Regions from separate parts of the Neorhizobium sp. NCHU2750 genome, predicted to be linked through region 3. Evidence: riboswitches for the same ligand, from Rfam matches in the RefSeq annotation. Region 3 holds a riboswitch; each other region holds the start of a gene.

What was found. Region 3 has a riboswitch for thiamine pyrophosphate ahead of thiM (hydroxyethylthiazole kinase). Riboswitches for the same ligand answer to the same signal wherever they lie in the genome.
Region 1: another riboswitch for thiamine pyrophosphate. It lies ahead of NCHU2750_RS24070 (YkoF family thiamine/hydroxymethylpyrimidine-binding protein); the one in region 3 lies ahead of thiM (hydroxyethylthiazole kinase).
Region 2: another riboswitch for thiamine pyrophosphate. It lies ahead of thiB (thiamine ABC transporter substrate binding subunit); the one in region 3 lies ahead of thiM (hydroxyethylthiazole kinase).

What each region holds. Positions count from the first base shown of each region.
Region 1 covers NZ_CP030828.1:733,110-743,745, forward strand. Annotated here, with positions in the region: gene rutA (pyrimidine utilization protein A) at 1-361, opposite strand, end outside; gene NCHU2750_RS24045 (FAD-binding oxidoreductase) at 599-1,987, opposite strand; gene NCHU2750_RS24050 (RHE_PE00001 family protein) at 2,150-3,247, shown strand; gene NCHU2750_RS24055 (ABC transporter substrate-binding protein) at 3,290-4,309, opposite strand; gene NCHU2750_RS24060 (ABC transporter ATP-binding protein) at 4,306-5,085, opposite strand; gene NCHU2750_RS24065 (ABC transporter permease) at 5,082-5,888, opposite strand; gene NCHU2750_RS24070 (YkoF family thiamine/hydroxymethylpyrimidine-binding protein) at 5,911-6,519, opposite strand; TPP riboswitch at 6,513-6,623, opposite strand; gene NCHU2750_RS24075 (TetR/AcrR family transcriptional regulator) at 6,734-7,399, shown strand; gene NCHU2750_RS24080 (bifunctional allantoicase/(S)-ureidoglycine aminohydrolase) at 7,528-8,349, shown strand; gene NCHU2750_RS24085 (NAD-dependent epimerase/dehydratase family protein) at 8,511-9,311, shown strand; gene NCHU2750_RS24090 (aldehyde dehydrogenase family protein) at 9,399-10,636, shown strand, end outside.
Region 2 covers NZ_CP030827.1:3,658,842-3,669,477, reverse strand. Annotated here, with positions in the region: gene NCHU2750_RS17815 (RNA-binding S4 domain-containing protein) at 1-135, shown strand, start outside; gene fdxA (ferredoxin FdxA) at 322-660, shown strand; gene NCHU2750_RS17805 (CarD family transcriptional regulator) at 1,142-1,720, shown strand; gene NCHU2750_RS17800 (RNA polymerase factor sigma-32) at 1,995-2,858, shown strand; gene NCHU2750_RS17795 (M48 family metalloprotease) at 2,865-4,286, opposite strand; gene NCHU2750_RS17790 (thiamine ABC transporter ATP-binding protein) at 4,707-5,417, opposite strand; gene NCHU2750_RS17785 (thiamine/thiamine pyrophosphate ABC transporter permease ThiP) at 5,407-7,038, opposite strand; gene thiB (thiamine ABC transporter substrate binding subunit) at 7,070-8,080, opposite strand; TPP riboswitch at 8,121-8,226, opposite strand; gene NCHU2750_RS17775 (VOC family protein) at 8,466-8,861, opposite strand; gene NCHU2750_RS17770 (response regulator) at 8,964-9,416, opposite strand; gene NCHU2750_RS17765 (ABC-F family ATP-binding cassette domain-containing protein) at 9,596-10,636, opposite strand, start outside.
Region 3 covers NZ_CP030829.1:252,843-263,478, reverse strand. Annotated here, with positions in the region: gene NCHU2750_RS25350 (5-oxoprolinase subunit B/C family protein) at 1-1,461, opposite strand, end outside; gene NCHU2750_RS25345 (putative hydro-lyase) at 1,469-2,278, opposite strand; gene NCHU2750_RS25340 (LamB/YcsF family protein) at 2,289-3,056, opposite strand; gene NCHU2750_RS25335 (NRAMP family divalent metal transporter) at 3,110-4,363, opposite strand; gene NCHU2750_RS25330 (GntR family transcriptional regulator) at 4,612-5,268, shown strand; gene NCHU2750_RS25325 (3-oxoacyl-ACP reductase) at 5,293-6,060, opposite strand; gene thiD (bifunctional hydroxymethylpyrimidine kinase/phosphomethylpyrimidine kinase) at 6,064-6,873, opposite strand; gene thiE (thiamine phosphate synthase) at 6,870-7,505, opposite strand; gene thiM (hydroxyethylthiazole kinase) at 7,502-8,317, opposite strand; TPP riboswitch at 8,364-8,460, opposite strand; gene NCHU2750_RS25305 (FGGY-family carbohydrate kinase) at 8,535-9,932, opposite strand; gene rhaM (L-rhamnose mutarotase) at 9,929-10,249, opposite strand; gene NCHU2750_RS25295 (ABC transporter permease) at 10,249-10,636, opposite strand, start outside.

The DNA.
Region 1 (10,636 bases), on a different replicon from region 3:
GCCAGCCGGTGACGAGGTTGATGCCGAAACGCCCGCCGGAAATGCTGTCGATGGTCGTCGCCATGCGCGCCACGATCGCCGGTGGCATGACCAGCGTCGCCGTGGTGCCGAAGAGCTTGATCTTGGAGGTGACGGCCGCGAGCCCGGCCATCAGCGTGAAGGATTCGAGATTATAGTCCCAGAATTCGGTCTTGCCGCCGAAACCGCGCAGCTTGATCATCGAGAGTGCGAAATCGAAACCGTATTTCTCGGCCCTGAGGGTCACTTCCTTGTTGAGCTCGAAGCTCGGCTTGTATTGCGGGGCATTCTCCGAAAGGAGCCAGCCATTGTTCCCGATCGGAATGAAGACACCAACTTCCATATCGCCTCCTTGTTCTGTCACCGTCGCGCTCTGCGGAGCAGACTTGCGTTTTGATAAGCAGAATTCGTGCCAGATGAGAGTTCAGTATATTTATCAGATAGATACGCGGTTCGTGGGCTGATCGAATTTACCGCAAGGAAAAATTTTGACCGTTTGATAAAAATTTGCCTGCGGATTGGGCAATCCGCAGCAGCGGGATGATGAAAAACTGGAACGATCGGGAAGGCGCAGCAACCTTTACGGCTGCTGCGAAAGCAAGATCCGTCCGCGGTTCAGAATGTCGGCCGGATCCAGCATGTTTTTCAGGCGCCGCATCAGCGCGAGTTCCTCCGGGCTGCGGCTTCGCGAGAGATAGGGGCGTTTGAGAATGCCGATGCCGTGTTCCGCGGAAATGCTGCCGTCGGATTGGCCGACCACGTCATAGACTGCCGTCACGGCGGCGCCTAGATCGTCGGCCGCATCGGCGGGAAGGATTGCGAGATGCAGATTGCTGTCGGCCATGTGTCCGTAGGCGATCATGGTCGCGCCGGGTGCCAGCGAGGCGATCTGCCGCCTCATTTCGGCAATCGCATCATCCATCCGGTTCATCGGCAGGCTGATATCGAACTGGGCGCTGCCGGGGATCAGCCGGTCGAACTCGTAATTGGCCTCCCGATAGGCCCAGAAATGCTGCCTGTCCTGCAGCGACTGGGAGACGAGGGCATCGGAAATCAGGCCCTCTTCCAGGAGGGAGGCGAGTACTTCGGTAAAACGGTCCTGGGCCGCCTGATCGTCACCCAGCGCCGCTTCGATCAGCAAGGTCAGCTCGGTCCTGGGATCGAATGGCTCCGGCAGCGAGGTATATGTGTCGGTGACTTCCATATATTCGCGCCACATGCCCTCGAAGGTCATGAGCTGACCCGGAAACTGCCGGTCGAGCTCGGCAAGCGCCTTCGCCGCATCGGCGACGCTGGCGGCTGCGCAAAGTGCCGTCTGCAGCGCGGGCGGCGCCGGCGACAACGACAGGCAGACGCGCGTGATCACGCCGAGCGTGCCCTCGCTGCCGATCATCATCTGCGGCCAGTCGTAACCCGTATTGTTCTTCATCAGCTTGTTGAGGCCGTTGAGAACGGTGCCGTCGGAGAGCACGGCTTCGATACCGAGCACATTGCGACGCGTCACACCGTAGCGGAGGGCCTGGACGCCACCGGCATTCGTCGCCACGTTTCCGCCGATCGTGCATGTGCCACGAGCCCCGAGATCGACGCCGTAATGCAGTCCCGCTTCCTTTGCCGCGTCCTGCACCTGGTAGAGAGGCGTTCCGGCGCGGACCGTCATGGTGCGGCTGGCCACGTCGATTTCCTCTATGCCCTGCATGCGTTCGAGCGAAAGCGCTATTTCTCCCGGCTGCGGACGGGCGCCGCCCGCAAGTCCGGTCAGCCCGCCTTGCACGACGATTGTCTGCCCGGCTGCCGAACAGGCTGCGAGAACCTTGGAGATCTCCTCCGTAGAACCCGGCAGCACAAGGGCGGCGGGGCATAGTGGTGGAATCTCTGTCGCATCGGACCAGTTGCGCTGCGGTATGCCATCGCCTTGCTTGACGAAGCCATCACCCACGATCGCCCGTAGCGCATCGAGTAGAACCATTTTGCTCTCCTGTTGGATGGCTACACCAGTCGGCATGCCAGTTTGAGCCGAATCAGGACCAATAGGGAAGGTCCGCAGCACTGGAAGCCTCTATCATCATATGATGGGCGTCAAAAATAGCTGTTCGCATCGCGACCGCGAATCTGCGATCAGATGATTGTCATGCACTATGATCTTGCGGACCTGCCCTTACGCGAACTGATCGCGCCGGTCTCCGCGGCAACGGCCGCGCTGACGCGGCTCGATGAGCGCGTGTTGCGGTCTCCGGTCGGGGCAGGCTGGATCGAACGCTCCCATTTCACCGATGCGGTTGCCTCGCTCTGGATCGACGGCGAACTGGTGCATCTGGAAGATCTCGTTCTGCATGATGCCGCCATGGGCATTCGCGCGCCAACCCATGAGCTCACGATTGCCCACGACATCCTTCGCACGCGGCGCCGCATCCTCGAACATGAGCCCGGCTGGGCCCTGACGGGTGAAGGGCTGAGGCGGCTGCGAGGGATGGGAGACGAAACCCGTCATCAAGCTCAACCGGTTGTTACCCAGGTAGAAGCTGCGGCAGATGGCGAGGATCAGGATGGCGACGAGCTTTCGGACTACCTTGCGGAGATAGATGCGCTGGTTGCCCGCAGTGAAGCGGTTCTTTCCCAGGCGCTTGCCCCTTCACCTTTGCCGACGCGTGAGCGCGATCCGCTCCTCTATGAACCGGATTGGGACGAGGACGAGCGGTTGGGTGAGTGGCAGGTGGTTCTGGCCCAAAGTGCCGGTTTGCCCGCCGTTCTGCGCGTCGCGTTGATCATCGATGCCTGGACGCAATTGCAGGTTCTGCAGCACGCGCCATGGCTTGGCCGTCTGCTGGCCGCATCTCTCCTGAGAAAGGAAGGCGTGGCCGGCGGTCATCTGCCGGCCATCAACCTCGGCCTGAAACTGGTGGCGCGCGAGCGCCGGACCGATAGAGGCCGAAACGTGCGGCTGCTTGCCATCGTCGATGCGATCACGCAGGCAGCCGAGGCCGGGTTGAAGGAACACGATCGCCTGATGCTGGCCAGACAGCAGATGCAGCATCGCATCGCCGGCCGGCGGCAGTCATCCAAACTGCCGCAACTGGTCGATCTCGTCCTCTCGCGCCCGATGGTCTCATCCGGAATGATCGCGCGCGCTCTCTCCATCACCCCGCAAGGCGCATTGAAGATCGCCTCGGAACTGCATCTGAGAGAGCTGACCGGCCGCGGCAGATTCCGGGCCTGGGGCATTATCTGACCGAATAGCGAACCGACCTGGATGAAGGGATTCGGCAATACCTTACGAGCCAGCCAGGAACTCGTTGGTAAAGTAGCCGGCAAAATCCGGCACCGCCGTCAGGGCCGATCCGCCTTGGCCTTTCAGGATGTTGGACTTGTAGGCGTAATTCCCGATGGCCTCGAATTTGGCTGGATCGATATCGCCGATCCGACCTTCTGCGCTCATCAGATACTTGCCGTCGATCAGGGCCTGAAGCGAAGAGCGAACAAGCTTTCGGTCTGTCAACGCATCGCTGTTGGCTGAGATGAGGAGATCTGTCGCTTCGTCCGGATGGTCTACGGCATAGCGATAGCCCTGCTGGGTAGCCTGAAGGAATGCCTTGGCAGATGCCGGGTTGGCCTTGAGGAAGGCCCTGCTCGACCCGATCAGTGTCGTATGCTCGTCCGGCACGCCAAAATCGGCATAGCGGAAGGCGCGCTGGTTCAGGCCTTCGATTTCGGCTTTGACGCCCTCCCAGGTGTAGACTTCTAGGGTGAAATCGACCGAGCCATTTTCCAGCGCCTGATAGGCGGATGTGCCGAGAGTTACGGTTTCGAATTCGCCTTTGCCGCCGTCATTGCGGATGATCGAGGAAATCAGCGCATTTTCCCAGGCCGAGCCGAAACCGCCATAAGTCTTTCCATCGAGATCCTTGGGGCGATTGATGTCCTCGCGGCTGCCCTTGAAGACGACCCGTCCCGTTTCAGTCTGCACGACCGCATAGGTGCCGACGAGATCGGCCCCGGCAGTCCGTTGCGTCAGAAGCGCGATTGATCCGAGAATGCCGAAATCGGCGACGCCGCTGGCAACCAGCGTTCCGGCGGATGTGTCCGTATAGGGAAGGATGGTGGCCTCTATCCCGGCCTGACGGTAGAAGCCTTTATCACGGGCGACGAAGAGGCCGATGTGATTGGTATTGGCGGTCCAGTCCAGCGCGACCGAGACTTTTTTCGCGGTTTGCGCACGAAGCGGGCCTGCCTGCACGGCAAGCGCGGCGAGGCTCGCAAGTGTGGCGCGGCGGCTTAGCATCAATGGGCTCATGACATTCGTCCTTCCTGGCTCGGGTTTTCGGGTGAAAGCAGTACATCGAGAATGGAGGCTTCCAGCGCGGCGGCTTGCTGATACCTGGAGGCGGCACCAAAGCGTGGCCGCGGCAGTGTGATGTCGATCGTTCTCGCGATGTTTGCCGGTCGTGGAGAAAGAAGATGAACCCGGTCGGACAGCATCACGGCCTCACGCACGTCATGGGTGATGAGGATCACCGTCCAGCGGTGTTTCAGCCACATGGCCTCCAGCCAGATCTGCATGCGATTGCGGGTCAGCGCATCGAGCGCGCCAAAAGGTTCGTCGAGCAGCAGGATGGGCTTGTCCTGGACAACCGTTCGCAGCAAAGCGGCTCTCTGCCTCATCCCGCCGGATAGCGCATGGGGAAGAAGATTCTCGAAGCCAGACAGCCCGAACTCGTCGAGCAGAGGCTGGACCTTGCGCCGTGCTGCGCCGCGGCGCATGCCCTGCACTTCCAGTCCGAGCGTGGCATTGTCGAGAATGCAGCGCCACGGCATCAACGCATCACGCTGGGGCATGAATGCGAAAGGTCGGCCGGCGGAGGAAAGTGGGCTCCCTTCGAAGGAGACGCAGCCATGGTCGGCTTTGGCGGCGCCGGTCAGCACCTTGAAGATCGTCGACTTGCCTGCGCCGGATGGTCCGAGGATCGAGACGAACTCACCGGCATTGATGGTAAGCGAGATATCGCCGAGTACATCTATGTCGCCATAGCGCAGGCAGATACGATCGAGCGCGAGAAGAGGCGGTCTCATTGTTCTCTCCCTTCTACTGCCTCGATCCACGGAGCCAGGAGGCGCTGGATCAGCCATGTGGCAGCAAAAAGGATGAGGGTCAGGAGCGAGCTGACGAATACGGCGGCGAGTACGAGGTCCGGCCGGAAGTTGTTCTTCGCATTCAGCATGTAGATGCCGAGCCCTCTGGCGGCACCGGCATATTCGGCAAAGATGGCGGCAACGACCGCATAGGTGATGGAAATACGCAGACCGGCAAAGAAATAGGGCAAAGCCGATGGCAACCGTGCAAGCCTGAAACGTTTCCAGCGCGATGCGCTCATCGAGGCTAGCAAATCCTCGATGTCACGATCGGTGGCCGCATAGCCTTCCGTCAACGCAACGAGCATCGGGAAGAAGGTGACGAGCGCGACCAACAGTATCTTGGGCACCAGTCCAAACCCGAACCAGAGGACGACGAGCGGTGCGATGGCAACCAGCGGCAGCGTCTGGCTGATGATGAAGATCGGAAACAGCATGCGTCGAAGAAGCGGCGAGAAATCGACGACGACCGACAGGGCGAAGGCACAGAAGATGGAGAGCGAGAAACCGAGCAGCGTGGCGCGGATCGTCGGCATCGTATTTATCCACAAAGCCTCTCTATTGGCCCATGCCTGGAAGGCCACCTGCGACGGGGACGGCAGGATTGTCGGGCCGATCCCTGATGTGCGGCAATAGATCTCCCATGCCGTCAGAATCGCGATCATGGCGATCAGCGCTGGCAACAGACGCGCAAGGGCATTGGCGAGGGGCAAGCCCCGCTGGTGAAGCGAGCGTGAGGGCATCGATCTGTCCGCGAGTTCTCGCTCAGGCCTTGGAAGGGCTGTTGGCGGATACGGTGAGATCGATGGTCACATGACCCTGCGGCGGTCCGAAGCGAACGAAGGCCTCGCCAACGGTGGCAAAAACCGGTGCCGCATCGCCTCGCAGCTTGGTGCAAAAATTCTTCGATCGGTCGAAAACGCCTGACGTCTTGATGAAATCTATGCAGCCGTAGATTTCATCCATGTGCTGGCCGATGCCGAGCGTATAAAGGGAAAACTGGGCGGCCACAGACTGTCCGGATGACGGGATGGCGGCGACGGCTGCAAGCGCCTGTGCCTTGCGCTCGTCAAGCGGGCGCATCGGACCGGTCATTTCCGCCACCTGGCAAATCGGGTCGTCCGGTTCTCCCGGGCAGCCACGGGATAGGGTGGCGTGGAGAACGCAATGCTTGCCTGTCTTCGCTGCCGCAACGAACAGGTCGCGCATGGCTGCGAAAACCACGTCCGGTGTGCCTACAAGCAGGGTGGAGATGTCGTCTGTCTCGATTCGCAGCCGGTCCCGATAGGGATCCAATGCTGAAAGCGAGCCTAAAATCACCCCGACGAACTCGTCGGACATGGGGTAAAGAGAAATTTGTGCGCCGGAAAACATCGCTTGAACCTCGCTCCGCTGGCATTATCCAGATCAGCTTTAGGGTCCGCGATCATGCGATCGCATCTCAGCCCCGGCGTTACGGAGCACCCCTGTCTGATTTCCTGATAGATCAAACCGACCGCGATTTGCAAGTGGCAGATTGTTGAATGTCGCGATGAGGGGGCGTACGAGTGGCAACACATGATGTGGCCGCTAACCCTGAATTGCCTGAATGCCTCTGAAACCTCCCAGCCGTAGAAAAAACGATCCTGAAAGGACGAAGGCGGATATCCTCGATGTCGCCACCGTCGAATTCGCGACGCATGGGCTTGCCGGCGGGCGTATCGATGCCATCGCAGAGAAGACCCGCACGTCGAAGCGGATGATCTATTATTATTTCGGTGGCAAGGAAGATCTCTACCTGGCTGTGCTGGAGCGGTCCTACCGGCAGATCCGGACGATCGAGGCCGATCTCGAACTTCAGGAAATGCCACCGGAAAAGGCGCTTCGCATCCTTATTGCGGCGACCTTCGACTATGATGAAGCCAACCCGGATTTCATTCGGCTCGTCAGCAGCGAGAACATCAACTACGCAGCCCACATGCACCGGTCCGAATCGCTGCGCGATCTCAACGTCTCGATCATCAACACTCTGGCTGCAATCTTGGCCAGGGGTGCAGCCGAGGGTGTGTTCAAGCGTAATGCCGATCCGATCGATGTGCATATGCTGATAAGTGCATTCTGTTTCTTCCGCGTTTCCAACCGCCATACATTCGGAACGATCTTTCGGCGCGATCTTTCCGAGCCTACCCTGCTCGGGCACCATAAGCAGATGATCGTGGATGTGGTTCTCGGCTATCTCATGACGCCTGGGGATGAGCCCGAAATCTGTCGGTAGCGTCGATCGCAGCGATCCTGCCGCCGGCGCTCGGCTATCTCCCGGCGGCCTGTCATCCCCGGTCTTTTGACGATTGCTGAATCGCTTGGGCGCCATTAAATCATGAGGATCACAGACGGGGATAGCGCATGACAGACGGCAGGTATTTTTCTTCAGTCGGCGGGCTTCCGCCACAGACGCAGCTTCTTTCCAGCAAGGCAGTCTTCACGACGGCTTATGCAGTCATTCCCGGCACCGTCATGAGCGACATCGTCACCAGCGTTCTGCCGCACTGGGAGAAGACTCGCGCCTGGATCCTCAGTCGCCCGCTTACCGGCTTTGCCGAGACCTTTTCGCAATATATCGTCGAGGTTCAACCCGGCGGCGGCAGCATGCGTCCTGAGCCGGACGTGCGGGCTTCCGCTGCGATTTTCGTCGTAAAAGGTGAGCTTTCAATCGAACTGGATGGGCAAAGCCACAATTTGCGCGAAGGTTCTTTCGCCTATTTGCCAGCAGGATCGAAATGGACGGTGCGTGGCGAGGGGGATGTTCCCTGTCGTTTCCACTGGGTGCGCAAGGCTTTCAAGGTCGTGGACGGTCTGGAGCCGCCGCCGGCAATATTCACGCATGAGGACGACTGCGTGATGGATCCGATGCCGGATACCAACGGACGCTGGGCAACGACGCGTTTCATCGATCCGTCGGATGTGCGCTACGACATGCATCTCAACATCGTCACCTTCGAACCGGGCGCCGTCATTCCCTTCATGGAAACCCATATCATGGAGCATGGTCTCTATGTTCTGGAGGGGAAAGCCGTCTATCGGCTGAATCAGGACTGGGTCGAAGTCGAAGCGGGGGACTATATGTGGCTGCGCTCCTTCTGCCCGCAGGCCTGCTATGCCGGCGGGCCGGGACGGTTCCGCTATCTGCTCTACAAGGATGTGAACCGGCATGCCGACCTTTGGTAGAAGAATATGCAACGCGGCCACCGGCCGCGTTTTTTGATCTGCAGCAGACCTACAGGCTTTATTGACCTGTCTGGCAAATTTGTAATATCGATATCCTCACCATGTATGACAAGATTGTGCCGCAGCAAGGCCATCGATGATCCTGGGGAGGATTTGGATTTATGCTGAAAAGACTTCTGCTGACGGGCGCCGCAGGTGGTGTCGGTCGGAGCATTCGCCCGTTGTTGTCGCAACTTGCGGAGCATGTTGTTCTGTCGGATATCGGCCAGGTGACCGAGGTCGGGCCGAAAGAGAATTTCGTCCGCTGCGACCTCGCCGATGCAAAAAGCGTCGCGCAGCTCGTGGATGGCGTTGACGGGATCATTCATCTCGGCGGCATTTCGGTCGAACGAGGCTTTGAGCCCATCCTTCAGGGCAATATTATCGGCCTTTACAATCTTTATGAGGCGGCGCGCCATCACGGCAAGCCACGCATCGTATTCGCCAGTTCCAACCACGTGGTCGGCTATTATCGGTGCGACGAACATCTCGACAACACGGTCTACCCCCGGCCGGACTCGCTCTATGGCGTATCGAAGGTGTTCGGTGAGGCGGTCGCCAGCATGTATCACGACAAGTTCGGCCAGGAGACCTTGTCCCTGCGTATCGGTTCCTGTTTCGAACGGCCGCTCAATAAGCGCATGCTCTCCACATGGTTGAGCTACAGGGATTTCGTCTCTCTGTGTGGGCGGGCTTTTCTCACACCAAAACTCGGCCACACAATCGTCTATGGCGCGTCCGCGAATGAAAAGCGCTGGTGGGACAACAGCAAGGCTGACTTCCTCGGTTGGCACCCGGAAGACAGTTCGGCTCAATGGAGTGCGGAAATCTATGCAGCGTCAGGTCCGGAGAACCCGGCCGACCCGGCAGTCATATACCAGGGTGGCGCCTTCGCGGCGCTGGGGCATCCGGACGACAGTTGAATTCCCCAGGTCCTGCAACTTACATGCACGCATGACGGTACACAAATGTATGACGGGCCGCTGCGGCCAACAGGGAAGGATTTCACCATGAGCATTCATCAAAATCTGATCGCTGGCGAATGGGTCGGCGGCAATGGTTCGGAAAACATCAATCCGTCCGACACGAACGATGTGGTCGGGCTTTATGCGCAGGCATCCGCTGACGATGTCCGGGCAGCGATTGCGGCGGCGAAGGCCGCCTTTCCCACCTGGTCGCGGTCCGGCATTCTGGAACGTCACGCGATCCTCAGGAAGGCTGCCGACGAAATCCTGGCACGTAAGCAGGAGTTGGGCGAACTGCTGGCTCGCGAAGAAGGCAAGACCCTGCCGGAAGGCATCGGCGAGGTAACCCGTGCCGCCCAGATCTTCGACTTCTTTTCCGGTGAAACGCTGCGGCTTGCCGGTGAGATGTTACCATCGGCCCGGCCGGGCATCGGCGTCGAGATCACACGGGATCCGTTGGGTGTCATCGGTATCATCACGCCGTGGAATTTCCCGATTGCCATTCCCGCATGGAAAATCGCGCCGGCGCTTTGCTACGGCAATACCGTCGTCTTCAAGCCGGCCGAACTCGTGCCGGGCTGCTCTTGGGCGATCGTCGATATCCTCCACCGTGCGGGCCTGCCGAAGGGCGTGCTCAATCTCGTCATGGGGCCGGGCTCGGTCGTCGGCCAGGCAATGCTGGATAGCCCCGATCTCGCCGGGATTACGTTTACCGGGTCGACCGGCACGGGCAAGCGTGTCGCTCTTGCATCACTCGAGCATAACCGCAAGTTCCAGCTTGAAATGGGTGGCAAGAATCCGATGGTGGTGCTGGACGATGCCGATCTCGGCGTAGCGGTCGAGGCGGCCGCCAATTCCGGTTTCTTCTCTACCGGCCAACGCTGCACGGCATCTTCCCGGCTGATCGTCACCGAGGGCATTCACGACAAGTTCGTGGCCGCTCTGACCGAAAGATTGAAGGGGATCAAGGTTGGCCATGCGTTGAAGCCGGAGACGCATGTCGGGCCCGTCGTCGACGCCCGGCAGTTGAAGCAGGACACGGATTATATCGATATCGGCGTGAGAGAAGGAGCAAAGCTCGCCTTTGGCGGCGAGCGGCTCGAACTCGATACCCCTGGTTTCTACCTGCAGCCGACCTTGTTCACCGAGGCCACCAACCAGATGCGTATCTCCAGGGAGGAGATATTCGGGCCGGTGGCAAGCGTCATCCGGGTGAAGGATTATGACGAAGCGCTGGCCGTCGCCAATGATACGCCCTTCGGTCTTTCCGCCGGGATCGCCAC
Region 2 (10,636 bases), on a different replicon from region 3:
ACCGAGCGCCTGACGACCTTCGATCAGGCGCAACGGGTCAAGGGCAGCGGGCGGCCGACCAAGAAGGAACGGCGTGAAACCGACCGGCTTTTGCCCGATCCGGCAAGTTACGATGCCGGATGGCGTGACGATTAGAAAAAACCACCTCCGGTCGCCGTTCTTTCGAAAAGCTTTATTCTTGCTAAGCAGCAATAAAGGCTTTACCTGACTGTCGCAAAAGTCGGACGCGTGCGGCTGCGAAAAGCACCCATGAGCTTCGGCTTCGGGCTGCAGGCTCCCCTCCCAAACCGCTGCCCCGTTCCCGCATTCTTGGAGTACCGCATGACATATGTCGTGACAGACAATTGTATTCGCTGCAAATACACCGATTGCGTGGAAGTCTGCCCGGTGGATTGCTTCTATGAAGGCGAGAATTTCCTCGCCATCAATCCGGATGAGTGCATCGATTGCGGCGTCTGCGAGCCCGAATGTCCCGCCGAGGCGATCAAGCCCGATACCGAGCCGGGGCTGGACAAGTGGTTGGCGCTGAATGCCGAGTTCTCCCAGATCTGGCCGAACATCACCGTCAAGCGCGATGCCATGGAAGGCGCCAAGGAACTCGACGGCGAGACAGGCAAATACGAAAAGTATTTCTCTGCCGAACCCGGCAAGGGCGACTGATCCCTGCTGCGAAAAACGGCGGGAGTTTTCGGCCAGCCTGATTTTCGGGCATCGGCTTTGGGCGCTTTTTCCCGTGCTTTGCAGGCCGTTCGCCGGGCTGAAGCCGACATGCTGTCGCAGCGCGCATTTGCCCGCTGCCGCTTTGCTAGGCAACAGGCTATTCTGTTGCCTTTCCGACTCGGTGAAGCAAATTATTGATTTCCGCACTTTTTTGTGGTAGACAAGGGGCACTGTTCCACAAGGCGGCACTCGCGTGCCCAAAAAACATCACGAAAGCAACAGATCAATCACACGCTCTTTCCGTGACATAACTATGTTTGATGTCGTCGGTCGCAGTAAAGCGATGGGATTTGTTTTTTCGCGCGCGTGTAGTCGGACCAGTATGGAGTGACCCGACGGTTTCCCCCGTCTCATCCGGGCCTGACAGACCCGGTTTCCCCTGACCCAGATGTGGGTGAGTAGAAGGGAGTTTTTGAAACGAATGACGACGACTCAGCAGAAGAAGAATTCCCCAGCACGCCAGGGCTTCAAGACCGGCGAAGCAATCGTATATCCGGCACATGGCGTAGGTACGATTACTGCGATCGAAGAGCAAGAAGTTGCCGGCATGAAGCTTGAGCTTTTTGTGATTGACTTCGAAAAGGATAAGATGCGGCTGAAAGTTCCGGTCACCAAGGCTGTGAACATCGGCATGCGCAAGCTGTCCGAAACCGATTTCGTCGATCGCGCCCTCAAGGTCGTCCAGGGTAAGGCTCGCGTCAAGCGTACGATGTGGTCGCGTCGCGCCCAGGAATATGATGCCAAGATCAATTCCGGTGATCTGATTTCCATCGCTGAAGTGGTTCGCGATCTGTATCGCGCCGAAAACCAGCCGGAACAGTCCTATTCCGAGCGCCAGCTTTACGAAGCTGCCCTCGACCGCATGGCCCGCGAAATCGCTGCCGTCAACAAGATGTCCGAAACGGAAGCCGTGCGTCTTGTCGAAGTCAACCTCGCCAAGGGTCCGAAGCGCGGCAAGACCGTCGATGAAGACGACGCACAGGAAGATGAAGCGGCCTGATCGCCTCAAAACATACCGACAAAAACCCGGCCTTGAGCCGGGTTTTTTATTGGAACTTTTTCCAGGCTGTCGCGTTAACCCGCCGGAACGGCGAATTGAGTGCTGCGTGAAGCTGGCCTCGGTTCCCGTCTGAACCGCTGGCAACCCGCAATCGGGGGGTCATAGAACAGGGGGCGAAGGCAGCAATCCGAAATCACGTTGGCATGCTCTTCGGCTGCTCGTCTTCCGGTCCCGCTGTTTATTCGTCAGATCAGAACCGTTGACGGAGAAGACGATGACAGCCATGTCCGCAGACCGCACCATGATCAAGATAGCGATGTCGGCTCCCTATCTCGCCAGAGAAGAAGAGCGGGACCTCGCCATCCGCTGGAAGGATGGCCAGGATCAGAACGCCCGCAACCAGATCGCGCTTGCCCATATGCGGCTCGTCATCGCCATGGCATCCAAATTCCGCGGCTTCGGATTGCCGATGAGCGACCTCGTTCAAGAAGGCTATGTAGGGCTGCTGGAAGCGGCGGCAAGGTTCGAGCCGGCCCGCGACGTGCGTTTCTCCACCTATGCCAGCTGGTGGATCCGTGCCTCGATGCAGGACTATATCCTGCGCAACTGGTCGATCGTCCGCGGCGGAACGAGTTCGGCGCAGAAGGCGCTGTTCTTCAATCTTCGCCGGTTGCGTGCCAAGCTCGCCCGCGGGGACAGCAACCTGACGGCACGTGCGATCCATGAGGAAATCGCAGTGGCGCTCGGCGTCAGCGTGTCCGACGTACAGACGATGGACGCGCGGTTGTCCGCCAACGATGCCTCGCTGCAGGCACCGACGATTGCCGGCGATAATGATAGTGGTGAGCGCCTTGACATGCTGGAGAGCGGTGAACCGCTGCCGGACGAGCAGGTTTCGGGCATGATCGATGGCGAGCGCCGGCTGAAATGGCTGCAGGGAGCGCTGACCAAGCTCAATGACCGCGAAAAGAAGATCATTCGCGCCCGCCGCCTGACCGACGACGGCGCAACGCTGGAGGCTCTCGGCGCCGAGCTCGGCATTTCCAAGGAGCGTGTGCGCCAGATCGAAAGCCGCGCCATCGAGAAGCTGAAGTCCGCACTGGTTTCCGCCAATCCGCAGATGGCCGCCGCCTGCTGACAATTCCTATTCGGAAATGATCTTCATCTTCTGGCCGGGCGATACCGTCGCCCCGGCCGGCAGCGCGTTCAAGAGCTTGAAGAGATCGAGCTTACGGTCGGTTCCCATCATCCGATTGGCAAGCGAAGCGAGCGTATCGCTCGGGCCGACGGTGATGACGCGCACGCGAAGCGGCTTCAGGGATGCGATTTCAGCCGGCGTCATCTTGCGGAAACTGTTGCGCAGCGTATCGGCGGTGCTTTCCAGCGTATCGCTGCCCTTCGGCACGGCGGTGAGGAAGCGGAAGATCTGGTCGCCGACGCGAATGACGGTGACGTCGAAATCCCAGCGCTCGGCAGAGGCGCGGGCGGTTGCCGCCGGAAGGCCGTTGATGGTCGTTTCCTTGACCGTATCGGGCTGCAGGCCCGCCACCCAGCCACTGGTCAGATAGTTGGCCAAGTTGTTGTTGTCGCCGGCCGCGACGCCATCGAAACGAACTGCCGCCTCATTCGGTCCGGTTGCCAGTACCGCCTCGACCTTGTTGTCGATGCGGAAGTCCGGCGGAACGTCGAAGCGGATGCCGAGCCCGCCATGCATGAAGGTCTGGCCACGGACATAGCCTTCCTGCGGGCTGTCGCCATAGAGAAGGCCGTCTATGCCGGCAAGGAAGTAATCGCGGCCGCGATCTCCGACCGAGCCTTCCTGGCCGAAATTGCGGGCATGCTGGCGAGCAAGCTCGACGCGCTGCGCCGAATTCGGGTGGCTCGACAGGAAGTCGAGGCTCTGGTCGTTATCCGGATCGGCGGAGGAAAAGCGCGCATAGGCCGCCATGGAATCGAGGAAGCGCGCGGCGGCATAAGGATCGTAACCGGCTTCCCCCAGCATGCGGATGCCGATCGCATCAGCCTGAAGTTCCTGCTGGCGCGAGAATGCGGCGAGCCTCAGCTTACCGCGGGCGAGCGCCTGCTTGCCGGCAAGATCGCTGGACAGGACTTCGGCGACGACGCGGCTGGCGATGACCTCCGCCTCTTCGCGTTTCTGGCGCTCGATGCCGTGATTGGCGGTGACATGGCCCATTTCGTGCGACAGGACGGCTGCGACTTCCGAGGCATCATTGGCGAGCGCAAGCAGGCCGCGGGTGACATAGAGATAGCCGCCCGGCAGGGCGAAGGCGTTGATTGCCGGCGAATTCAGGATGGTGATGCGGAAGGACTGGTTCGGGTTTTCCGATACCGCGGTCAGTGCACCGGCAATCCGGGCGACGAGCCGCTCGGTCTTGGCATCCTTATATTCTCCACCATAGCTTGCAACGATTCGAGGGTGTTCGCGGGCGCCCATCTGGGCACGTGGATCGTTCTTCTGAACCTCTTCGACGGTCTGAGGACTGTCGGAGGGCGAGACGTTCGGCGTATAGGCCTGGTCGAAGATCGACTGGCAGCCATAGAGCATCGAGGTGGCAAAACAGAGGGCCGCGGCCGACCGGAATAGGCGGGCACGGTGCCAAACGCTTGGCCGCGTTGCATTATCCGTCTCAACCGTCTTCGCCTGCACCATCATCTCCGGACTTACGCTTCGGCATCCTGCCGTTGCGCCTGGACCAGTCGGCGACCCCTGCGGACCGGCTTCCTGTTCCAAGTTTTCGTTTCCTAACATGCCGTTATCGCAAAACGACAGCGCTGTCGCGCGTGACATGTTGCCAGTTCAATCACCGATCAATTTTCGCTGACCGATTTTCGCCCAAGCTGCACAGATATTCCTAAATGAATATGTATCGTCCACTGTGTTTGAAAATAAAATTACGTCAATCGCCGATGGCATTCACCCAAGTCCAAATTGTGGCGACCAATCCGCACGGTTGAAGACAGGCGTTTACGAGGCGTTGGCGGCGGAGGCGCCGTCGGCGCCGAAACGAGCGAGATAGTCCGCGCAGCGCAGGTGCGCGGCGACATGGCCATGCTCGACGAGGACGACATCATCAGCCAAGCGCTCGATCTCGCTGCGATCATGGGTGACGATCACAACGGTATTGCCGGTTTCCTCATGAAGTTCGCGCAGCAGATCGGTCATCCGCAGCCGCAGATCGGCATCGAGCGAAGCGAAGGGCTCATCGAGCAGCAGAACGGGCTTGCGGCGGACAAGGGCTCTCGCAAATGCCGCCCGTTGTTTCTCGCCGCCTGACAGCGAGCCCGGCATGCGTTTCGAAAAGCCAGCAAGGCTGACGCGCGCGAGCGCCTGTTCGACCCGTTGCCTGTCTTCGGCAGGGAGCCGCATGGCTGGGTTGATGCCAAGCGCGACATTGGTGAAGACATCGAGGTGGGCAAAGAGGTTATGGTCCTGAAAAACAACGGAGACCGGGCGCTCCGACGGATGCGTTCCGGTGCATTCATTGCCGGCTATGAATATCCGTCCGGCGTGTGCGACCTCAAAGCCTGCGATCAAATTGAGAAGCGTCGACTTGCCGGCGCCGGACGGGCCGGCGATGGCGGTGATCCTGCCTCGTTCGATTGTGCAATCGAAAGCAAAGCGGGTCGCACCAAGCGTCAGGCTTGTGTCTTCGATCCGGATGCCTTCATGCATCATTCTTCTCCCTTGCGCCGGCGGTGCCGAGGATGGTCAGGCCTAGGCAGACAAGGCCGAGGATCAGCGCCAGCCCGTCGGCATCATGGGTCCGGTAACTCGACAGCGTGCTATAGACCAGCCAGGGCAGGGTGACGAGATCGCTGGAGCCGAAAAGAGCGACAGCACCGAGATCGCCAAGCGACAGGGCCATGGCGAAGGAGAGCGCCGTTAGCACCGGCTTTCTCAGGACGGGGAGGTCGATCAGCCGCCATTTGGCGACCCCCGTCAGGCCAAGCGCCGTGACAAGCCTGGCGGTCTGCCGTTGGTGGTCGTCTAGGGCCGGCTGTAGCACGCGTATGGTGAATGGCAGGGCCATCATGGCGTTGATGACGGCGACCAGATAGGGCGCGAAGGCAGCCAGTGCATTACCCGAAATGCCCCATTGGCGCAGGGCGAGGAACCAGCCGGTGCCGAGAATGATCGGCGGGATGACGAGGACGAGCGACGAGAGGCCGGCAAGCGAGACGGAGAGGCTCCGCAATGCGAGCGGTCGCTTGCTGCCGGCGCCGATCGCCTGTCGCGCGAGGATGATGGCGAGGCTCGCCGCGACCGCGACAATGCCGGCGGTGAGAGCGATGACGAGGCTGGTTCCTGCTGCGCGAAGAAACAGCGGGCCGACCACGAGCTTCGGCAAATCCGCCTTGAGGCCGGCGGCGAGGACGGAGATCAGCGGTGCTGCGACATAGAGCGTTGCAGCCGCGATCATCAGGAGATCCCACAGCCGCGCCGGCGCCGATCGTCCGTCGAAACGCTTCGTTCTGCGCCCTGCCGTCCTTGCCGTCTCGCTTGCCGCCGGAAGCAGTGAGATCAGGCCGATGACGGTGGCGGTGACGGCGATCTGCAGGAAGGCGAGTGCGATGGCGCGCGGCGGATCGAAATCGAAGCGCAGCGCCTGATAGATCGCCACTTCCAGTGTCGTTGCCGCCGGGCCGCCGCCGAGCACGAGGACGAGGGTGAAACTGGTTGCGCAGAGCATGAAGATGAGGCCGGCCGCGCCCGGCACGACGCGCTTGAGGGCCGGCATCTCGACAAAGCGGAAGATCGACAGGGGCTTCATGCCGAGGCTTGCCGACAGGAGCCAATATTCCGCCGGCAAGCGTTCGAGCGCTGCGAGAAGCAGGCGGGTGGCGAGCGGGATGTTGAAGAATGTGTGGGCGATCAGGATGCCGGACAGGCCGTAGACGCTGACCGGCTGCTCGAGGCCGGCCATGCCGAGCCAGCTATTGAGCATGCCCTGCCGGCCCCAGACGCCCAGAAGACCCAAGGCACCGACGAGCGCGGGGAGCCCCATCGGTAGCGCCATCAGCCGGACGATCCAGACGCGGCCGGGAAAGCGTGGGCGGCGCGCCAGGGCAAGCGCCACCAGAATGGCGAAGAACACCGAGAGGAGGGTGGAGAGTGCCGCCTGCCAGAGGGTGAATTGCAGGATGCGCCAGGTATAGGCGGTGAACAGCCGGGATGCCGACTGGCCGCCTTCCCAGGCCAGCAGGGTGACAGCCGCCGTGCCGACGAACAGCAAGACGAGGACAAGCGCGGCAAGGCCCGCACCGATGCTTCGCTGTCGTTCTGCTTGGGTCAACACGTGGCGGCCCCGGCTGCTCTCTGCGTCTGCCTCAATTCTTGCTCATGGCGGTCAGCCATTCATCGATCCAGGCCTGGCGGTTCTTCGCCACTTCATCGGAGCCGATCAGAAGGGTCTTCTTCGGCTCGACCAGCTTGCCGAAAGCGTCGGGCAGCGGCGTGGAGGTCGGTGCCGCCGGCATCATCCAGTTGGTGGTGGGGATGATGTCCTGTGCCGTGGGAGAAAGGAGGAAGGTGAGGAAGCTTTTCGCCAGATCCTTGTTCTTCGTGTTTTTCAGGATGCCGGCAACTTCGATCTGGATGTAGTGACCGTCCGAGAAGGATGCGGCCTGATAACGATCGGTCTTTTCCTCGATCATGTGATAGGCGGGCGAGGTGGTGTAGGACAGCACCATCGGAACTTCACCCTTGGTGAACAGGCCATAGGCTTCCGACCAGCCGGGGGTGACGGTCAGCACGCGGTCCTTGAGCTTTGCCCAGGCTTCCGGCGCCTTGTCGCCATAGACCGCCTTGACCCAGAGCAGCAGGCCGAGGCCGGGCGTCGAGGTTCTTGGATCCTCGATGGCGATCTTCTGCGACGGGTCGCCTTCGACGAGATCCTTGAGGCTTGTCGGCGGAGATTTGATCGACTGCGTGTCATAGACCACGGCGAAATGGCCGTAGTCATAGGGGACGAACGTATCGTCGGTATAATTGCCCGGAACCTTGACGGCACTCATATCGATGCCGGCGGGCTGGAACAGGCCAGTCGCCTTCGCCTCGGAAACCAGGCTGGTATCGAGGCCGAGCGCCACATCGGCATCGGAGCCTGCGCCTTCGAGCTTGAGGCGGGTGAGCAGCGCCACGCCATCGGCCACGCCGACGAAATTGAGCGTGCAGCCGCAGGTCTTTTCAAATTCGGTCTTGATCTTCGGGCCGGGGCCCCAGTCCGAGATGAAACTCTCATAGGTATAGACGGTCAGCGGTTTGTTCTCTGCCCTTGCGGCAAAGGGCAGAAGAATTGCAGCCGTGGCCGCCAGAAATATCGTCGAAATCCTGCGCATCAGCGCCTCCTCTCAAAAAAACGAATGGGGGACAGGCGCTGGTGATGAGCCGTCTAATCCCTCCGCCGGTGTTAACCGGATCAGGTTCCGCGGGTTGGCATGAAGCCTCTCAGCCCTGCTTGCGCAGGGCACCCCGTTAGAGCGTGCAAAGATGTAGCGGTCTCGCTTGATACTGGCAAGAGGGCAGGACGCTTGATCAAAGACCCTCTCTGGCCTGCCGGCCATCTCCCCCACAAGGGAGGAGAAGACCCGTGGCAAGCCGCTCGCTCCCTATCGGGCGCTAAGGGTGCGGCCGGGTTAAGCCCTCCCCCTTGTGGGGAGGGTTGGGAGGTGGCTTTCCTACAGCAGTCCTGGCGGCCCATACGGTCGGCGGCTCGTGGTCAAATCAGCCGCCGGACATGTCCATGTACATGATCTCCCAGACATGCCCGTCGGGATCCTGGAAGCTGCAGCCGTACATGGAGCCCATTTCCATATTCGGCTTCCATTCGCTGCCGCCGGCGGCCAGTGCCTTTTGCCTGAAGCCGTCGACTTCGTCGCGGCTTGAGGCGGAAAGGCAGTTCAGCACCTGCGTTGCAGTCTTGGCGTCGGCGATCTGGCCGTTGATGAACATGCCGAATTTCTCATGGGTCAGCAGCATTACGTAGATCGCGTCGCTGACGACCATGCAGCTTGCCGTTTGATCGGAAAAGTCCGGATTCCTGGTGAAGCCGAGTGCGGCGTAGAAGGCCGTCGATGCTTCAAGGTCTGCCACCGGCAGGTTTACGAAAATCATGCGCATGTCTTTCCTCCTTCATTGTCCGGCGCCTCTTCGAGGGGCGCCGTCATGCCAAGGACGAAAGATGCGGTAGCAATCCGACACGTCCATGCCGGATCTTCAAATTCAGTGGCTTCCGCCCTGAAAGACCTTCAGTTCGCGGGGAACGATGGCCATGCCGCCGAGGCGATTGGCGATCGCGTAGTCGACGGTCTTCACTACGACGTCGGGCATGACAGGCTTTGTCAGTACGCCGAGCGTGCCCTCTATCCCGCCACCGATGTCGTCCGGATTGGCGGTCATGAAGACGACGGTCAGGCCGTAGTCCTCGGCGAGTTCGCGACCGATATCCGGCCCGGTGCGGCCATCGGAAAGGTTGACGTCGACAAAGGCGATATCCGCATAGGGCGCCAGCGCCAGCGCATGTTTGCGACCACTGGCGAAACCGGTCACTTTCAGCCCCATCTGTTCGATCGTCTCGGCGACGTCGAGTGCGATGAGGAACTCGTCCTCGATGATAAGAACCCGCTGGTTCATTGCCTCACTGGCCTGCCGACGACGCGAAACATTTGTCAGCATTGCACATCTCCACAGTTCAACTCGCTGCCGCCCGGTTGCCGCCATGTCTCAGCGATGCAACCGAACAAACCCAAGAACGCCGGAGTGAGGAGATTGTTCCGCGGCGGGACAGAATTTATTTAAGGTAACTTATTGTTAATCTTAATAAATAGTTGATTTCGAGGCAATCTGTCGCGGCCTCAGCCTTCAAGCTCCTCGCGCAGCATTTCAAGCTCCAGCCATTCCTCTTCCATGGCCGTCAGCTTTTCGCGCAGCTTTTCCATTTCGGCGGCGAGCTTGTTGAAGGTCGTCGGGTCCTTGGCGAAGAGGTTCGGATCGGCCATCTTCTTTTCGCGCAGCGCAATCTCGCCCTCGGCCTTCTGCATTTCCTTCGGCAGGTTTTCCAGCGCGAATTTCTGCTTGTAGGAAAGCTTTCCCTTGGCCTTGGGCGCTTCATAGGCCGGGGTCTCGGCCCTGGGCTTTTCAGCTGATTTCTCAGCCTTTTTTCGCTCTTCCAGGGCGCCCTTGCGCTGGGCGAGCATATCTGTATAGCCGCCCGCATATTCGATCCAGCGGCCGTCCGGCGCGTCCGGATTGGCGGGCGCGATGGTCGAGGTGACGGTTCGGTCGAGGAAATCGCGGTCGTGGCTGACAAGTATGACGGTGCCGTTATAGCCGGCGACGATTTCCTGCAACAGGTCCAGCGTCTCGATATCGAGGTCGTTGGTCGGTTCGTCCAAGATCAAAAGGTTGGACGGCTTTGCCAGCATGCGGGCCAGCATCAGACGGGCGCGTTCGCCGCCGGACAGGTTCTTGATCGGGGTGCGGATCTGTTCAGGCTGGAACAGGAAGTCCTTCATGTAGCCCGCGACATGGCGCTGTTCGCCATTGACGAGCAATGTCTCGCCACGGCCATCCGTCAGATAATGGGACAGGGTGTCTTCCGGATCGAGGTCCTCGCGCTTCTGGTCCAGGGTGGCGATTTCGAGATTGGTGCCGAGCTTGATCCAGCCCGAATCGGGCTCAAGCTGGCCGGTCAGCATTTTCAGAAGCGTCGTCTTGCCGGCGCCGTTCGGGCCGACGAGACCGATGCGGTCGCCGCGATGGACTCGGATCGAAAAGGGCTCGACGATCGGCTTGTCGTAGGTCTTGGTGATGTTTTCGGCCTCGACAACCAGCTTGCCCGATTCACGGCCCTCGGCAACGGAGGCCTGGACAGAGCCCTGGGGGCCCTTGTGGCC
Region 3 (10,636 bases):
GTGATCGGCGAGAAACAGTACCGGCTGGCCGTTATGCGGGATCTGGATGGCGCCGGTAGCCGTCCCCTCGCTCGGCAATTCGGCACTGTCCTTGCGCTCGACGGGTGTCTCGCCCAGAAGACGAACGCCGATCCGGTTCGATTGCGGCGTCACCTGCCAGACCTGGCCGGTCAGTGTCTCGAGCCCCTTGTCGGTGAACCAATCGGTGCGCGGGCCGAACACGATATCGAGCGTCACGATATCCGGCGCGGAGGGAAACTCGATCGCGGGCAACTCGTCGAGGGAGACGCTTGCCAATCCGCGCGAATTGTTTGCAAGGCCAAGGATTGTTCCGGTCCTGACCAGAGCGGGGCCCACGACAGCAAGCGTGTCGGTCGCCGCGCTGCCAAGCACGGGGGCAACCTCAAAGCCGCCGCGCACCGCGAGATAGCTGCGCATGCCGGCCGTCGGATTGCCGAGAGTGACGATATCACCGGGTTCGATCGAAATCGGCTGATAGGTCGTGTGCGCGATCACGTTTCCGGCGGCGGAAACAGTAATGGGGCAGGGCGCGCCGGTAATGCCGATGACGGCCCGTGCGTTACTCTGAAAGGAGAACCCACCGAGCGTGATCTCGATACAGGCGGTTCCTGCCGGATTGCCGACGATGCGGTTTGCGGCCCGGAATGCCGACTGATCAAGCGCGCCGGAGGCTGAAACGCCCTGTCCCGTCTGCCCGAACCGGCCGTGATCCTGGAAGCAGGCCGGAAGCGCGGCAGTCAGGATCTTGAAATGCGGTGCATCTTCAATGGCCTGATCCAGGCGAGTGGCGGTCGGTGCATGGGGCGAAACCTCGGTCGGCGCCTGTCGCTTCCGCATATCGTAGAAGCGGACCCGATATCCGGGCTGGAACAGCGCACCCGGTTCGCGATCGATGTCCCACATCTTCTCGGGCGTGGTACCGATGATCTGCCAGCCGCCCGGGCTTGCCTGCGGATAAACGCCGCTGAAGGCGCCGGCCAGCGCCACTGAACCGGGTGGAATACGGGTACGCGGACTTTGCCGGCGCGGGACCGTGAGGGCCGGATCACCGCCGGCGAGATAGCCGAAGCCCGGTGCGAAGCCACAGAAGGCGACGGTGAATTCGCTTTCGGTATGGCGGCGGATGACTTCTTCGACGGTCATGCCGGTCAGACGCGCCACGTCGTCGAGATCCTCGCCGTCATAGCGAACCGGGATCTCGACGAGCTTGTCGGATGGCTCGGGTCTGACAGACAGATCACGTCGGCTGAGCGCGTTTGCGAGCCGCTCGGCACTGATCGTGTCCGGTCGGAAGCGGATCATCAGCGTGCGCGCGGCCGGTACGGTTTCTTCCACCCCATCGATGGGTTCGGCGGAAAGCGAGGCGAAGAGGGCCAGTGTCTCATCGAGATCGGCAAGTTCGACGAGGATGGTGGTGAGGCTGACGGGGAGAAATCGCATTATGGCGTCACGCGTGGTAGGCGGTGTCTGGGATATCGGTGATGAACATGTGCCCGGGCGCATGGGTAATGGCGAAGGGCACGCCGGACGCCATGACTGCGGCCTGAGGGGTAACACCACAGGCCCAGAAGACTGGAACCTCGCCCGGTTCGATACGCACGGCGTCGCCGAATTCCGGTTTCGACAGATCCTTGATGCCGAGTTCCTCGGGTGCGCCCACATGGACGGGGGCGCCATGGACGGCCGGGAAGCGGCCGGAAATCGTTGCTGCGTCGGCCACGCGGGATGCCGGGATCGGCCGCATGGAGACGACCATGTTGCCCTTGAAGCGACCGGCCGGTCGGCAAGGCCGGTTGGTGAGATACATAGGCACGTTCGACTTGTCCGTCATATGGCGGATCTCGATGCCGGCTTCGACCATCGGCGTCTCGAAGGTGAAGCTGCAGCCAATCAGGAACGAGACCAGATCGTCACGTTCAGCCCAGGCCTTCGTTGCGTCCGCCGTTTCCTCGACCAGCTTGCCATCGCGCCAGATACGGTAGAGCGGCAGGTCGGTCCGCAGATCGGCGCCGGGGGCAAGCAGCGTCGTTGGAGAACCCGGATCGGATACATCAAGAACAGGGCAGGGTTTCGGATTGCGCTGCGCATAGAGAAGGAAGTCGAAAGCCCAGTCGCGCGGCAGCACGATCATGTTTGCCTGGGTGAAGCCCGGAGCTATGCCGGATGTCGGGGCAACGAGGCCGTTGCGATAGGTGGCACGCGCATCCTGTGCTGCACGGGTATCGACATGGTCGAGATAGGCTGTCGGGATCGTCATGGCGCCGTGCTCACGTTTCTGCAATGAAGGAGCGGATGGCGATACCTTCCGCCTTGAAGCGATTGCTGATTTCCTGGGCGATGGCGACAGCGCCGGGGCTGTCGCCATGGACGCAGATCGATTGCGCCTCGACGCGGATCATGCTGCCATCGATTGCTTCGAGCGTGCCGTTGCGGGCAAGCCCGACCATGCGGTCAGCGATTTTCTGGGCGTCATGCAGTACCGCGCCGGCCTCGCGGCGCGATACGAGATTACCTTGCGGCGTATAGGCGCGATCGGCGAACGCTTCGGCGATGACAGTCAGTCCCGACTTTCTCGCAAGGTCGAGGATCGGCGCATTGGCGAGGCCCATCAGCACCAGCGACGGATCGATCGCCTTGATTGCATCGATGACGGCCTGGCCCTGCTTCGGGTCGGTGGCAATCCGGTTATAGAGAGCGCCGTGTGGCTTGACGTATCGAACCGACGTGCCAGCGGCAGCGGCAATGCCTTTCAAGGCGCCGATCTGATAGATGACGTCGGCAGTGAGTTCTTCCGACGTGGCATCCAGATCGCGGCGGCCGAAACCGACGCGATCCGGATAGGAGACATGTGCACCGATGACGACGCCCTTTTGTACAGCGTTCTTTACCGTGCGGTAAAGCCCTGCCGGATCTCCGGCATGGAAGCCACAGGCGATGTTGGCGCCTGAGACGACTGTCAGCATCGCGTCGTCGTCTCCCATGGTCCAGGCGCCGTAGCTTTCGCCGAGGTCGCTGTTGAGGTCGATAGCAGCCAAGTTCGTGTCTCCTCAGTGGTCGTTTCTGTTTTAGCGTTCTGCCGGCTCAGGTTCTATTTAAGCAGGGCGAAGATGGCGCCGACCGAGTTGTAGGCCATGTACCAGGTCAGGATGCAAGTCAGAACGCCGATGATCAGCAGCCAGCGCGGATAGCGATAGCCGTGCATCAGGTCCGTACGCTTCCAGGCCGCATACATGAAGATCGACAGGCCGATCGGCAGGACGAGACCGTTCAGGCCGCCGACGAAGACCAGCATGGCTGCAGGTGGCGTCGTGATCAGAATATAGGCGATCAGCGAGATGGCGATGAAGCCGACGGTGGCGATATTGCGCTGACGCTCCGTCATGTCGGGCTTGAAGGCGGTGAGGAACGACACCGACGTGTAGGCGGCGCCGATGATGCTGGTCATCGCGGAGGCAAGGAAGACCGCGCCGAAGAGGCGGAAACCGATATCGCCGGCCGCGGAATGGAAGGCCTGGCCGGCCGGGTTGGCTGCCTTGCCGGAGAGGTCGATGACGACACCGCTGGCGACGACGCCCAGGATGGCGAGGAAGAGGATGTAGCGCAGGACACCGGTGATGGCGATGCCGCTCAGAGCCGCGCGGTTGACTGCCGCGAGGTTCTCGACACCGACCGTACCCTTGTCGAGCAGGCGATGGGCACCGGCATAGGTGATATAGCCGCCCACGGTGCCGCCGACGATCGTGGTGATAGTGGCGAAATCGATGTTGCTCGGGAAGAAGGTCTGGTGGAAGGCTTCCGCGACGGGTGGGCCGGATTCGATGGTTGCATAGATGATCAGCGCAGCCTTGACGAAGGCGGCGACGAAGACCACGCGGTCCATGGCAACGCCGGCGCGGCGCGACAGGAAGATGCCGATCGCAGCGATGGCACCGATGGCGCCGCCGATCTTCGGGTCCATGTCGATCATGGCGTTGAGACCGAGCCCGGCGCCGCCGATATTGCCGACGTTGAAGAACAGGCCGCCGATGATGACGATGATGGCGAGCAGGAAGCCGGCGCCAGGGATCGCGGCATTGGCGATGGCGGGGGCGCGCATCTTGGTTACGGCGACGATCCGCCAGATGTTTGCCTGCACGGCGAAGTCTACGATCACCGAAATCAGGATCGCGAAGGCGAAGGCCGCACCGAGCTTGACGGTGAAGGTTGCTGTCTGGGTGATGAAGCCGGGCCCAACCGCCGACATCGACATCAGGAACATGGCCGAAAACAAGGCGTAGCGATGGCTGGTAGCGCTCTTCTCGGTGGGCTGCGGGGCGCTTTGTGCAAGCTCGTTCTGCTGCATGGCGTTTCTCCGGTTATTGCTATCCGCCCCTCGCGGATGCTGGCCGATCTTGGCTGGTTTCGGAGGAATGTCAATATTGTTCAACAATTCTATCATATTGTTCCATTATATTGTCTATTTGTTGGACTTTAAGGCCAAGGTTTTGGCAGGAAATCAGGTGATTTGCTCACCGATTGTGCTAAGAGCGGCGAGACGACAATGCCGGAGTCTCAGAGAAGAACTGCCAGCGGGTTTGAGGATAGGGCGCAATGAGTAAAAACCTGGACGGCTTGCCGCTATCGGATCGGCTGGCGCGGGAGATTCGCAGTCTTCTGATTTCAGGCGAACTCGCGCCCGGCCAGCGCCTGTCTGAGGCTGCCTTCAGCGAGCGTTTCGACGTGTCGCGCAATTCGCTGCGCGAGGCATTCCGCCTTCTGACCAAGGACGGCCTTGTGCGCCACGAAGCCAATCGCGGCGTGTTCGTCGCTGTGCCGAACATGGCGACGATCATCGATATCTATCGGGTGCGCCGGATGGTGGAGTGCGGCGCGCTGCGCCAGTCCTGGCCTCGTCATACCGCTGTCGCTGTGATGCACGAGGCGGTCGAGAAGGCCAAGCGCGGACGTGAGGCACTGGACTGGGTTGATGTCGGCAGTTCCAACATGCGCTTTCATGCAGCGGTGGTTGATCTTGCCGACAGCACGCGGCTGAGCGAATTCTACGAGCGCATCGCTGCAGAACTGCGCCTCGGTTTCGGCCTTCTTGCCAATCCGGAACAGTTGCACGCACCATTCGTCGAGTTGAACGAGAACATTCTCCGGCTTGTCGAGGACGGCAAGGCGAATGAGGCAGCTGCCGAAATGGAAGTCTACCTCACCCTGTCCGAACGGACGGTTCTCAAATCGCTGGAACGCCACGGCGAATAGCGAGGACGAGGGTTTGCCTCATCTTCAGCCGTAAACCAGACCACCATCGACGATCAGGTTTTGTCCGGTAACGGATCTTGCCCAGGGGCTGGCGAAGAACAGCACCGCATCCGCGGCTTCCTCCGGCGTGGTGACACGTCTTAGCGGCGTATTGGCTGCAATGATGTCGAAGACCGCATCGGGTGTCGCGCGGCTGGCATCGGTTGTCTGCAACAGCCCGCCGGAGACCATGTTGACCGTGATGCCGACCGGGCCAAGCTCGGCCGCGGCAGTGCGGGTCAGCGACAATAACGCAGCCTTGGCAGCGGTATAATCGTGATAGGGCACCACGGGATTCTGGAAGAGATTGGTGCCGATCGTCACGATGCGGCCGAAGCCTGCCTTCTCCATCGCGGGCCTGACGGCCTGGATGACATTCAGTGCGCCCTTGAGTGCGGTGTCAAGCTGTGCCGAAATTTCACTCCAGGACATCTCATCCAGCTTTGAGCGGGCATCACCGTTGAAGGAGAAGTCGGTCAGCGCATTGTGGACGGCGGTGGTCGGCGGAGCGCCGAAGACTGTCTCGATTTCTGATATCATCGCGCGGACGGCAGCCGGATCACGAACATCCGCCCCGAAGGCATGGGCGTTCGGGCCGAGTTCGGCGGCAAGTGCGTCTGCCTTGTCCTTGCTCTGGTGATAGTTGATGGCGACGCGGGCGCCTTCCCGGGCGAAAGCCGCTGCGATCGCGGCACCCAGGCCACGGCTGGCTCCCGTCACAAGGACGATCTGTTGATTGAGGGCGAGGCTCATTCTTCATTGTCTCCAGAGGTCGATGAAATGGTGGACGGGACCGTGCCCGCTTCCAACGGAAAGGCTGTCGGCTTCAGCGATCGCGCAGGTCAGGTAGGCCTTGGCGATCGTGATGGCGTCGGTGACGGGCACACCCTTGGCGATCTCGGCGGCAATGGCGCTCGACAGGGTGCACCCGGTGCCGTGGGTGTTCCTGGTGGCGACCCTTTGCGCCTCGAACCAGGACAAGCCGGCGGCCTGCGCCAGGACGTCGGGGCTATGTCCGCCATCCAGATGGCCGCCCTTGATCAGCACCGCATCGGGGCCTGTGAGGTGCAGCTGCTTTGCCTGATCGGCCATGGCCTCGCGGTTCGTGGCCTCCGCTTCGCCAAGCAGGGCAGCGGCTTCCGGCAGGTTGGGCGTCATGACGGTGGCCAGCGGTACCAGACGATCCCGGACGGCAGCGATCGCCGTCGGGGCGAGAAGCGGTGAGCCGCCCTTGGCCATCATGACCGGATCCAGGACAATTGGAATGCCTTCGCATCGCCGGGCCAGCAGGTCGGCGAGTGCATCGGCGATTTCCGCATTGGCGATCATTCCGATCTTGACCGCATCGACCCTTATGTCATCAAGGATGGCGTCGATCTGACTGATGACGAAATCGACGGGAAGCGGCAGGACGGCCGTCACGCCTTGGGTGTTCTGGGCTGTCAGTGCAGTCAGAGCGGCCATGCCATAGGTGCCGCGTGCGGAGAACGCCTTGAGGTCTGCCTGTATGCCGGCACCGCCCGAAGGATCGGAGCCGGCAATTGAAAGAACATTGCGGACTGTCATGGGCGTGCCTTCCGGATTTCGTAATGGATGGTTCTTGCAGCATCTTCAGGCGACGCGGTTCCGCAGATGGCTGACACGACCGCAAGTCCATCTGCGCCGGCCGCGAGGACGGATCTTACATGGGCCGTCTTCAGCCCGCCGATGGCGACGGTCGGTACCGGGGCGGCGGCGACAATGCGGGCGAGCCCGTCGAAGCCGATCGGTGCCTCGTGATCCGCCTTGGTTGCCGTGGCGAAGACGGGGCCGACGCCGGCATAGTCGACAATCGCCGGATCGATGGTGCGAGCCAGATCCTCGGTTTCCACCGAGAGGCCGACAATCATGTCCGGCCCGACCCGCTGGCGGGTGATCACCGCCGCCAGATCGCTCTGGCCGACATGCACGCCGTCTGCGCCGATGGCGATTGCGGCCTCGACATCGTCATTGACGATCAGCGGAACGCCGGTGCCGGAAAGCACCGCTTTCAGCAGCCGGCCGGTGGCAATCATCTGTTCGGTCGTCGCATGCTTGTCGCGCAGCTGGACCAGCGTGGCGCCGCCCCTGACGGCAAGCCTCGTCGTTTCCACCATGCCGATAGGACTGCAAAGATCGGGGTTGAGGACAAGATAGAGGGAGAGATCGAACGGCCTCATGCGCTGACGATCCGTGCCCCGGCATCCAGCATGTCGGGTGTCGTGGCAGCCAGCCGATCCAGGAATAGGGGAAGAAAGCTGCCGGGCCCCTGTGCCGTTTCGGCCGCTCCTTCGCCCGCCAGCGCGAAGAGCGCCAGTGCGGCGACCGTTGCCTCGATAGGCGTGTCCGGTGCTGCACCAACGAAAGCGCCGACAAGGCAAGTCAGCGAACATCCAAGTGCGGTAACCTGCGGCATCAGTGGTGAGCCGCCATGGATGCGGATTTTACGCTGGCCATCGGTGACGAAGTCGATGTCACCGGTAACAGCGACAACGCAGGTCCTTTCTGTCGCCAGAGCGATGGCGGCCTGTTCGGCGGAGGCGACGCTGTCACCGGCATCGACGCCCTGCCCCCTGGAATGCGCACCGGCCAGAGCGATGATTTCCGAAGCATTGCCGCGAATGACTGTCGGTCGAAGATCCAGCAGTCGGGCAATGGCGTCTCGCCGGTAGGCGGTGGCGAAATGGGCAACAGGGTCTAAGATCCAGGGCTTTCCCGCCATAGTGCTGGCTTTTGCCGCCTCCAGCATCCCTGCGAGGAAATCGGGGGAGATGGTCCCGATATTGATGGTCACTGCCGCCGCGATTCCGGCAAATTCTCCGGCCTCTTCCGTAGCGTGAACCATGGCTGGCGAGGCGCCGGCGGCGAGCATCACATTGGCCGCGATGTTCATTGCAACGAAATTTGTAATATTCTGAACGAGCGGATTTCGATCGCGCATCGCCGCGAGCAACGCACCTGGTGTTGGATGAATGGGGCTTTCGACTTGCATTTGCTCCTCCCCTGGCGGGGTGAGGCGCAACGGGCCGAACGATGACGTAAAGGCCCTAACGACTCCCTCCGCCAGCATGATCTGGTTCAGGTTCAAAGGGTGCTTCTCAGCCCGGCTTGCGCCAGACGCCCCTGTCATGGATGGAACATAACACCGGTTCTTCGACGGAGGGAAGACCCGTCACGCAATTATGAGCGTGACCGCGCCGGCAAATCCGTCATGCTCGCTTTTTGTCGCGGCGGGCCGATATCGAGCGCCAGCTATCCGCGTAGGCATGGAGGCCGATGGCCGCGAGAGGTGCGACGCGAGCCCCGCCATCCGCCGATGCGGGGCTCGCGCCCGCCAGGAGAGCCGCCCCCTGGCTCGTCCCGGTATCTCCCGCCAGCGCAATCACGTCCCGGCCGAGCAGCGCCGCCAGCGCAGCGAGCGCGACCCGGTTCTGGGCAAACGGCCCTTCGACCAGGGTGGGGCCACCGGCTCCGATCAGGCAAAGGCAGGTATCGGTCATCAATGCCAGATAGAGGCAGGCGGCAGCCCATCGTTCGGCGATCGATGCATTCTCGGCATTCAGCCAGAACGCACGCCTGCCGGGAAACGGACCGGACCCCTCCGCCAGATTGGGCAGGAGCATGATCTGTCTGGCGATTGCCGCCGGCATGGCGGACATCGCCGCCTGTTGATCAAGCGGACCGAGCGCCGCCGTCAGCAGTTCGAACTCGCGTCCTCCCATGAAACGCGAGGACGGAGTGGCGCGGCCATAGGCATCGACATTGGCAAGTGTGTCACGCGTCGGATCGAGATGATCGAGATCTCCGCCGACGGCGAAATTGACCACCCAGGTACCGGAGGAGACGACGGCAAACGGTCCTTCTCGGCCAATGAGGTGACGCAGCAGCGAGGCATTGGAATCGTGAATACCGCATTCTACTGGCACTTCGCCGGGCACCCCGATCCTTCCCGCGATATACGGCGTGACAAAACCCAGGACATCGAAGGCGCTGCGCAATGGCGCAAGACTGTCGCGAAGGCCGAGTGTATCGACCAGCGTCGAATAGTGGTCGTCGCGCGGACACCAGAGATCGGTATGGCAGCCGAGCGAAGTCACCTCGTTGGCTGCCACGCCGGTGAGGCGAAAGGCCCAGTATTGCGGATAGGTCAGGATCGTCTTGACGCGTGAAAACGCCGCTGGAAAGGCTGTTTTCTGATAATGAAGCTGAGCGCCGAGATTGAGGCCGCCGGCAAGTGCCGGAGAGAAGGTTTCGGCGAAGGGAGGCCGGATGGCGGCATAGTCGCGCCGGATCTCTTCGGGATAAAGATGCTCGTAGTCGAGGACCGGCAGGGCCAGCGCACCGTCTTCATCGAGCAATACCGCGCAGGCGCCGTGCGTGGTAATCGAGATCGCATCAAATCCCGGCTCTCGGCCGAGCGCGACAAGAGATGTGAGAATGAAATCCCACAGGCCGTCGACATGGAAATGGGGATAGGGCGGGCCGGAGATGACCCGATTGGCCGTGCGGAATTCGGCAATCTCCTTGCTGAGGGCACAGTCGAGCACGACAACCTTGGCATTGGTCTTGCCGATATCGATGACGGCAACCTTGCGAGGTGGGCTCATGGCAGATGAAACACGGTGACGAGATCGGTCTGGACCGGTGAGTTATCCGGATTGGTCTCCATGATGTCGGCCATGTGTGCCCACCAGCGTTGCATCACAGGGTGATCCCGCAGGCTCTTCATCCCGTGACCTTGCGGCCGCGTCAGCACACCAAACAGAATGTCGGTCTGCTGGTCGAGATAGATCGAGTAGTCGCTGATACCGGTCTCATGCAGCAGATCGACGAGTTCGGGCCAGATTTCGTCATGCCGCTTTCTGTATTCGGCCTCCATGCCGGGATTGAGCTTCATGCGGAACGCGTATTTCTCCGTCTCCATCAGCGCATCTCCCGGATACGGCGCGCGATGATGGGAACGGCAATGGTGATGATCAAAAGCAGGCCGACGAAGATCGACATGACGATGCCCGGCACGTTCAGCAGGCCGAGGCCGAAGGTGACGAGGCCCATGACGAAGGCGGCGATGACGACACCCGCGATTGTGCCCGCACCGCCGAGAATGGATACGCCGCCGAGCACGACCATGGTCACCACTTCGAGTTCCCAGCCCTGCGCGATCGATGGGCGCGTGGAGCCGAGCCGCGACGTGAGGCAGACAGCTGCGATGCCGGACATCAAGCCGGTGAGCAGGAAAAGCTTGAACTTGATCCGCTCGACCGGGATGCCGGAAAAGCGGGCGGCAAACTCATTGTTGCCGATGACGAAG